2 regions of the Streptomyces sp. NPDC000983 genome follow, and region 1 is predicted to be linked to the other one. Evidence: riboswitches for the same ligand, from Rfam matches in the RefSeq annotation. Region 1 holds a riboswitch; the other holds the start of a gene.
What was found. Region 1 has a riboswitch for S-adenosylmethionine ahead of ABT296_RS13635 (aminotransferase class V-fold PLP-dependent enzyme). Riboswitches for the same ligand answer to the same signal wherever they lie in the genome.

Region 1 (4,446 bases):
CGCGGATGAGCACTACAGAGACCACGCAGTCCCGCTCACGCGGGAAAGCGCCCGCCGGTGAGCGCGTCGCCGACTGGGCGGACGGCCGGCTGGGCATCTACGGCCTGGCCAAGGCCAACATGCGCAAGATCTTCCCCGACCACTGGTCGTTCATGCTGGGCGAGGTCTGCCTCTACAGCTTCATCATCATCATCCTCACGGGTGTGTACCTGACGCTGTTCTTCCACCCGTCGATGAACGAGGTGGAGTACCACGGCAGTTACGTCCCGCTGCAGGGTCAGCTGATGTCGGAGGCGTTCAGCTCCACGCTGCACATCTCCTTCGACGTCCGCGGTGGTCTGCTCATCCGGCAGATCCACCACTGGGCGGCGCTGATCTTCCTCGCCGGCATGTTCGTGCACATGATGCGCGTCTTCTTCACGGGTGCCTTCCGCAAGCCCCGCGAGATCAACTGGGTCTTCGGATTCCTGCTGTTCGTCCTCGGCATGTTCACCGGCTTCACCGGTTACTCGCTCCCGGACGACCTGCTCTCCGGCACCGGTGTCCGCTTCATGGAGGGCGCGATCCTGTCCGTGCCGATCGTCGGCACGTACCTGTCGTTTTTCCTCTTCGGCGGGGAGTTCCCGGGCGGCGACTTCGTGGCCCGCTTCTACTCGGTCCACATCCTGCTGCTGCCGGGCATCATGCTCGGTCTGGTGGTCGGCCACCTCATCCTGGTCGTCTACCACAAGCACACCCAGTACGCGGGCCCCGGCAAGACCAACAAGAACGTCGTCGGCATGCCGCTGCTGCCGGTCTACATGGCCAAGGCCGGAGGCTTCTTCTTCCTGGTCTTCGGTGTCATCGCGGCCATCTCGGCGATCGCCACGATCAACCCGATCTGGGCGCTCGGCCCCTACCGTCCGGACCAGGTGTCCACCGGCGCGCAGCCCGACTGGTACATGGGCTTCTCCGAGGGCCTGATCCGTGTCATGCCGGGCTGGGAGATCAACTTCTGGGGTCACACGCTCGTCCTGGGTGTGTTCATCCCGCTGATCATCTTCCCGCTGGTCCTGGTCGCGATCGCGGTCTACCCGTTCATCGAGTCCTGGGTCACCGGCGACAAGCGCGAGCACCACATCCTGGACCGCCCGCGCAACGCCCCGACCCGTACGGCCTTCGGTGTCGCGTGGATCACCTGGTACATGGTGCTGCTGATCGGTGGTGGAAACGACCTCTGGGCCACCCACTTCCACCTGTCGATCAACTCCATCACCTGGTTCGTCCGCATCGGGTTCTTCGTGGCCCCGGTCCTGGCCTTCGTCATCACCAAGCGGATCTGCCTCGGACTCCAGCGCCGCGACAGGGACAAGGTGCTGCACGGCCGCGAGTCGGGCATCATCAAGCGCCTGCCGCACGGTGAGTTCATCGAGGTGCACGAGCCGCTCAGCCAGGACGCGCTGCACACGCTCACCGCGCACGAGCAGTACAAGCCGGCCGAGCTCGGCCCGACGGTCGACGAGAACGGTGTCGAGCGCAAGGTGAAGGGCACCGAGAAGCTGCGCGTCAAGCTCAGCAAGGCCTACTACGGCGAGGAGTCCCAGATTCCGAAGCCGACCGTAGAGGAGTACAAGGAGATCACGAGCGGCCACGGCCACCACTGATCGCTGCGCACGCCACGCCACGGCCGAAGGGCCCCGTCCGGTGTACGGACGGGGCCCTTCGCCGTGCCCCGGGCTGGATAGGGTGGGAGCACACTCTTCTACGACACTCAGGAGCGGCCTTATGAGCGCTGTGACCCCCGCTGGAGGCGACATCGCGGCGGGCCGTTCCTGGCCCCCGCTGCTGAACGGCCTGCTGGAGGGGCGCGACCTGAGCGCCGACGACACGGCCTGGGCGATGGACCTGATCATGCGCGGGGAGGCGACCGACGCGCAGATCGCCGGGTTCGTGGTGGCCCTGCGCGCCAAGGGCGAGACGGTCGAGGAGATCACCGGGTTCGTCCGCACCATGTACGAGCACGCCAACGTGATCGAGGTGTCGGGCGACACCGTCGACATCGTCGGCACCGGCGGGGACGGCGCCAAGACCGTCAACATCTCCACGATGTCCGCGATCGTGGTGGCCGGCGCGGGCGCCAAGGTCGTCAAGCACGGCAACCGGGCCGCGTCCTCCGCCTCCGGCTCCTCCGACGTGCTGGAGAAGCTTGGCGTCAACCTGGAGCTGCCCGTCTCCCGGGTGCCGCGGGTGGTCGAGGAGGCCGGGATCACCTTCTGCTTCGCGGCGAAGTTCCACCCGGCGATGCGTCACGCGGGCGCGGCCCGCGGCCAGTTGGGCATCCGCACGGTCTTCAACGTCCTCGGCCCGCTCACCAACCCCGCCCGGGTGCGGGCGCAGGCCGTCGGGGTCGCCGATCCCCGGATGGCGCCGATCGTCGCGGGCGTCTTCGCCGAGCGCGGCAACTCCTCGCTGGTGTTCCGCGGCGACGACGGCCTGGACGAGCTGACGACCACCTCCACCTCCCGGGTGTGGATCGTCCGCGACGGCAAGGTGACCGAGGAGTCCTTCGACCCGCGGGACGTCGGCCTGGACCTGGTCCCCGTCGAGGCGCTGCGCGGCGCGGACGCCTCGTACAACGCCGACGTGGCCCGGCGCCTGCTGGGCGGCGAGACCGGCCCGGTGCGGGACGCGGTGCTGCTCAACTCGGCGGCCGCCCTGGTCGCCCTGCACCCCACCGGCGCCCCCCTCGCGGAACAGATCGGCGCCGGCATGGCGAAGGCGGCCGAGTCGATCGACTCGGGCGAGGCCAGGCGGACGCTGGAGCGCTGGGTCGCGGCGAGCAACGCCTAGGGATTCGTTCGCCGGTCCCGCGATCCGGACACGGGTTGCGGGACCGCGATCACTTCACGTACGTTCCTGTACCAGGTCATGAGTGACAGTCATGAGGCCCCGGCCGACTGTCCGGCAACCCTCCGTCCGTGGCGGGGTGCCCCGGGTGAAGACCAGGCCGTAGGCAGCGAGGTCTACGGCAAGCGCGGACCCCTCTCGAAACCAGGGGTCCTGGTCATTCGAGGGAGTCTCCCGTGAGCAAGCGAATGCGCTAGGGCCGCCGAGCCCCGCCTCCGCGCACCTTCCTTCCGCTCTTCTCCTCCGTCTCTCACGGGAGCTTCGCCATGTCCGTCCCCACCGCTGCCTCCGCCCGGACCATTTGTGCCCCGCTGCCCGTTCTGGGCCGGGATGTCACCGTGCCGCTCGTCACCGGTGGCGAGGTCACCTACGCCGCGCTGGACTACGCCGCCAGCGCCCCGGCGCTCCAGCGGGTCTGGGACGACGTCGCCGCCTACGCCCCGTACTACGGCAGCGTCCACCGGGGCGCCGGGTACCTCTCCCAGCTCTCCACCGACCTCTTCGAGAACGCCCGCCGCACCGTCGCCGAGTTCCTCGACTGCCGCCCCGACGACCAGCTGGTCTTCACCCGGTCCACCACGGACTCCCTGAACCTGCTCGCCGCGGCCCTGCCCGCCGACTGCCAGGTCTTCGTCTTCGAGACCGAGCACCACGCCTCGCTGCTGCCCTGGCAGGACGCCCGGGTCACCTACCTCGACGCCCCGCGCACCCCGCAGGCGGCGGTACGGACCCTGGAGCGAGCCCTCGCCGACCGGGACCCCCACGGCCCCGCCCTGGTCTGCGTCACCGGCGCCTCCAACGTCACCGGCGAGCTGTGGCCGGTGCGGGAGCTGGCCGCCGCCGCCCACGCGCACGGCGCCCGGATCGTCCTGGACGCCGCCCAGCTCGCCCCGCACCACCCGGTGTCCGTGCGCGACCTCGACGTGGACTGGGTCGCCTTCTCCGGCCACAAGCTGTACGCGCCCTTCGGCACCGGCGTCCTGGCCGGCCGCGCCGACTGGCTCCGGGCGGCCGAGCCGTACCTCGCGGGCGGCGGCGCCAGCCGCAAGGTCAGCCGCCGCGAGGACGGGGGAGTGGAGGTGCAGTGGCACGAGAGCGCGGCCCGGCACGAGGCCGGCTCGCCGAACGTGATCGGCGCCTACGCCGTCGCCTCGGCCTGCAAGGCCCTGACGGAGGCCGGCTTCGACGGCCTGATCGCACGGGAGAACCACCTGATCGAGAAGGTCCGCACCGGCCTCGCCGAGGTCCCCGAGGTGCGGATCCTGTCGCTCTTCGGTGACGACGCCCCGCGGGTGGGCGTGATCTCCTTCGTCGTCGACGGCTGGAACAGCTCCCACTTCGCCGCCGCCCTCTCCGCCGAGTACGGCATCGGCGTCCGCGACGGACTGTTCTGCGCCCACCCCCTGCTGCGCACCCTGCTCGGCAGCGACCCCCGCTCGCAGGGCGAGTGCGGGGCCCCCGAGGCGGCGCCCGGGGAGAAGTCCCTCAACGCGATCCGCGTCAGCTTCGGCGCGGGCACCCCCGACGAGCACGTCGAACGTTTCGTGGCCGCGGTCCGGG
Region 2 (4,446 bases), on a different contig from region 1:
CTCGAAACCGTCCTCGCCGCGCTCGAACTGGGTCAGCGCGGGGCGGACCAGGTGCCCGCGGGCCAGGCGGAGCTGGGCGGTGCGGTAGATCGCCGCGGACATCCGGCCGAGCGCCTGCCCGTCCTGGTGCCGGTGCTTGCGCACCCCCACGTCGACCTGGGCCAGCGCGTCCAGGCCCACCAGGTGCAGCGAGTCGATCAGCATGCCCAGCTCCACGCCGTAGCCGACGGGGAAGGGGAGCTGTTCGAGCAGCGAGCGGCGGGCCGCGTACTCCCCGCCCAGGGGCTGCACGAATCCGGCGAGCTGCGGCCAGTGCATGTTCAGCAGCGGGCGGGCCATCAGCTCGGTGACCCGGCCGCCCTGTCCGGCGGCCTGCCCCAGCGGGCGGTCGTACATCGCCTTGACCAGGTCGACCCCGGGTTCGGTGAGCAGCGGGCCGACGATGCCCGAGACGAAGTCCGAGGAGAACTCCCTCAGGTCCGCGTCGACGAAGCACACGATGTCGCCCCGGGTGGCCAGCAGCGAGCGCCACAGCACCTCGCCCTTGCCGGGCACCGCGGGCAGGCGGGGCAGGATCGCGTCCCGGTGCACGACCGTCGCCCCGGCCGCCGCGGCGACCTCGGAGGTGCGGTCGGTGGAACCGGAGTCGATCACGACGATCTCGTCGACCAGCGGGACCTGCTGCATCAGGTCGTGCCGGATCACGGCGACGATGTCACCGACGGTCCGCTCCTCGTTGAGGGCGGGCAGCACGACGGAGACCGACTGGCCCGAGGCGCGCTTCGCGGCCATGATCTGGTGCAGCGGGCGGTCGGTCACGGACCAGGAGCGGGTGCTCAGCCAGCGCTCGGTTTCTTCCAGCACAGTGCGCGGCTCCTCTGCGATCTCTCGGCGAGCTCCGGACCAGCATGAACGCCCCATGTGATCCATCTCGCGGTTCGGACGGCTCTCTCAACTGTCCTGGCCTTCGGTTACAGTCTTGAACAACGCTGATGACCATCGCATGTCGGGGGCCGTCAGCGCCCACAACCGAATACCGCTCATCCAGAGGGGCAGAGGGACACGGCCCGATGAAGCCCCGGCAACCCTCCAGTCGGTTCTCGTAGCGATCACCGTCGATCGCCCTGCGGGGCTCCCGGCTCGGGAAGGTGCCAAATCCGTCTCACGGCGAAATGCGTCGTGAGGAAGATGAGGAGAAAGGGCCTCGCCTCACATGGCTGTGCAGACTGCCGCAAGCACCGGAAATCCCACCGTCGACCTCGGTCCCGCCGCCGCCCTGAGCTGCCGCGAGTGCGGTCACCGCGTCCCGCTCGGCCCGGTCTTCGCGTGCGAGGAGTGTTTCGGCCCGCTGGAGATCGCCTACGACTTCTCGGCGTACGACACCGAGGAGCTCCGCGCGCGGATCGAAGCGGGACCCGCGAACATCTGGCGCTACGCGCCCCTGCTGCCCGTCCCCTCGGACGTGGCGGACAAGCCCAACCTGAACCCCGGCTGGACCAAGCTCGTCCAGGCCGACAACCTCGCCCGCGAACTCGGCGTCACCGGCGGGCTGTACGTGAAGGACGACTCCGGCAACCCGACGCACTCCTTCAAGGACCGGGTCGTCGCCCAGGCCCTGGAGGCCGCGCGCGCCTTCGGCTTCACCACGCTCAGCTGCTCCTCCACCGGCAACCTGGCCGGCGCGGTGGGTGCCGCCGCCGCCCGGGCGGGCCTGCGCTCGTGCGTGTTCATCCCGCACGACCTGGAGCAGGGCAAGGTCGTCATGGCCGCGGTCTACGGCGGTGAACTCGTCGGCATCGAGGGCAACTACGACGACGTGAACCGTTTCTGCTCCGAGCTGATCGGCGACCCGGCCGGCGAGGGCTGGGGCTTCGTCAACGTCAACCTGCGCCCGTACTACGCGGAGGGGTCCAAGACCCTCGCGTACGAGATCTGCGAGCAGCTCGGCTGGCGGCTGCCGGACCAGATCGTGGTGCCGATCGCCTCCGGCTCGCAGCTCACGAAGATCGACAAGGGCCTGCAGGAGCTGATCAATCTCGGTCTGGTCGAGGACAGGCCGTACAAGATCTTCGGTGCCCAGGCCGAGGGGTGCTCGCCGGTGTCGGTGGCCTACAAGGCGGGCCACGACGTCGTGCGCCCGCAGAAGCCGAACACCATCGCCAAGTCGCTGGCCATCGGCAACCCGGCGGACGGGCCCTACGTCCTGGACATCGCCCGCCGCACCGGCGGCGCGGTGGAGGACGTCACCGACGAGGAAGTCGTCGACGCCATCAAGCTGCTGGCCCGCACCGAGGGCATCTTCGCCGAGACGGCGGGCGGTGTGACGGTCGGCGTGACGCAGAAGCTGATCAAGAACGGTCTGCTCGACCCGGCGAAGACGACCGTCGTCCTCAACACCGGCGACGGCCTGAAGACCCTCGACGCGGTGGCCGGCACCGGCCTGACCGCCACCATCCGCCCGAACCTGGACTCCTTCCGAGAGGCTGGCCTCGCATGAGCGTGACCGTCCGCATCCCCACCATCCTGCGCACCTACACCGGTGGGCGGGCCGAGGTCGCCGCCGAGGGCGCCAACCTCGCCGAGGTCATCGCCGACCTGGAGAAGAACCACACCGGCATCGCCGCCCGCGTCCTGGACGACCAGGGCAAGCTGCGCCGCTTCGTGAACGTCTACGTCAACGACGACGACGTCCGCTTCGAGCAGGGTCTGGAGACGGCGACCCCCGAGGGCGCCGGAGTCTCCATCATTCCGGCGGTCGCCGGCGGCTGATCGTTACCTTCGGTAACGTATGTCACCGAGAGTTCATCGAATTGCCCTCTCCGTAAGAGAAACGGAGGGGGCAATTCTGCTTGATTGAGCACGGTAGAGTTGGGGAACCAGCTGTTCCCCGCTTGCCGGACGCATATGAGCTCCGACCTCCAGGCGATGAGAAACAGCCAAAGTGTGCGGGTCTTTTGCGTCATTTGCTTCTTTTGCGGGGCCCGACTTGCCCTGAATGCAGGCGAATTCTTACTACATTCCGGACCTCGTGCGTCCAGAATTCTCGTCCGATTGACCTGTTGCAGACGGCAGTTGGACAGATACATTCAGCCGCGGTCGACGCGTTCCGGCGCACGCCCCCAATACGACTGGGGGGTGAGGTCTGACCCGGATCCGCGAAGTGCGGATCTGTGCAAGGGCCAGTAATAGGGGAGTTAGGCATGGCTCAGGGCACCGTCAAGTGGTTCAACGCGGAGAAGGGGTACGGCTTCATCGCGGTCGACGGTGGTGCGGATGTTTTCGTCCACTACAGCGCGATCCAGATGGACGGTTACCGCACCCTGGAAGAGGGCCAGCGGGTCGAGTTCGAGATCTCGCAGGGCCAGAAGGGCCCGCAGGCCGACATGGTTCGCGTCACTGCCTGAACGCGCGACCGAGAACCGCAAGCGAGTCTTCTGCTGAAGGGCTCGCACCGGAGGGACCCAACCCCTCGGGTGCGGGCCCTTCCGCATGCCCGCGGCCGTGCCCGCACGGGGTCCGGCGCGGGGTCGCCGCCCCGAAGGAGTGGGGTTCGATCCCCGAGAGCCGCTTGCACTCGCATGGGTCGAGTGCTAATCATTGGCGTTAGCACTCTGAAGGTGAGAGTGACAACGAAGGACCGGGTCGGTGAGGCCGCAGGCCGGGTGGGGCAAGGAACCACGAGGCAGGCAGGCCGTCCGTCGCGGGCGCGGGCGCGGTCCGAGGAATCACCCCCAGTCCTGGAGGGACCACTTCACATGGCCAAGATCATCGCGTTCGACGAGGAGGCGCGGCGCGGCCTCGAGCGCGGCATGAACCAGCTCGCGGACGCCGTCAAGGTGACGCTCGGCCCCAAGGGTCGCAACGTCGTCCTCGAGAAGAAGTGGGGCGCCCCCACGATCACCAACGACGGTGTCTCCATCGCCAAGGAGATCGAGCTCGAGGACCCGTACGAGAAGATCGGCGCCGAGCTGGTCAAGGAAGTCGCCAAGAAGACGGACGACGTCGCCGGTGACGGTACGACCACCGCGACCGTTCTCGCCCAGGCGCTGGTCCGCGAGGGCCTGCGCAACGTCGCCGCCGGCGCCAACCCCATGGCCCTGAAGCGCGGTATCGAGAAGGCCGTCGAGGCCGTCTCCGCCGCCCTGCTGGAGCAGGCGAAGGACGTCGAGACCAAGGAGCAGATCGCCTCCACGGCCTCCATCTCCGCCGCCGACACCCAGATCGGCGAGCTCATCGCCGAGGCCATGGACAAGGTCGGCAAGGAAGGCGTCATCACCGTCGAGGAGTCCCAGACCTTCGGTCTGGAGCTGGAGCTCACCGAGGGTATGCGCTTCGACAAGGGCTACATCTCGGCGTACTTCGCCACCGACATGGAGCGTATGGAGGCGTCCCTGGACGACCCGTACATCCTGATCGCCAACTCCAAGATCGGCTCCGTCAAGGACC

Region 2: it holds a riboswitch for S-adenosylmethionine, as region 1 does, so the genes downstream of both, thrC (threonine synthase) here and ABT296_RS13635 (aminotransferase class V-fold PLP-dependent enzyme) in region 1, are expected to answer to the same signal.

The regions. Positions count from the first base shown of each region.
Region 1 covers NZ_JBEPBM010000010.1:12,455-16,900, forward strand. Annotated here, with positions in the region: gene qcrA (cytochrome bc1 complex Rieske iron-sulfur subunit) at 1-9, shown strand, start outside; gene qcrB (cytochrome bc1 complex cytochrome b subunit) at 6-1,643, shown strand; gene trpD (anthranilate phosphoribosyltransferase) at 1,765-2,829, shown strand; SAM riboswitch class IV at 2,904-3,020, shown strand; gene ABT296_RS13635 (aminotransferase class V-fold PLP-dependent enzyme) at 3,153-4,446, shown strand, end outside.
Region 2 covers NZ_JBEPBM010000011.1:118,438-122,883, forward strand. Annotated here, with positions in the region: gene ABT296_RS15345 (glucosyl-3-phosphoglycerate synthase) at 1-864, opposite strand, end outside; SAM riboswitch class I at 1,038-1,195, shown strand; gene thrC (threonine synthase) at 1,214-2,497, shown strand; gene ABT296_RS15355 (MoaD/ThiS family protein) at 2,494-2,769, shown strand; gene ABT296_RS15360 (cold-shock protein) at 3,201-3,404, shown strand; gene groL (chaperonin GroEL) at 3,756-4,446, shown strand, end outside.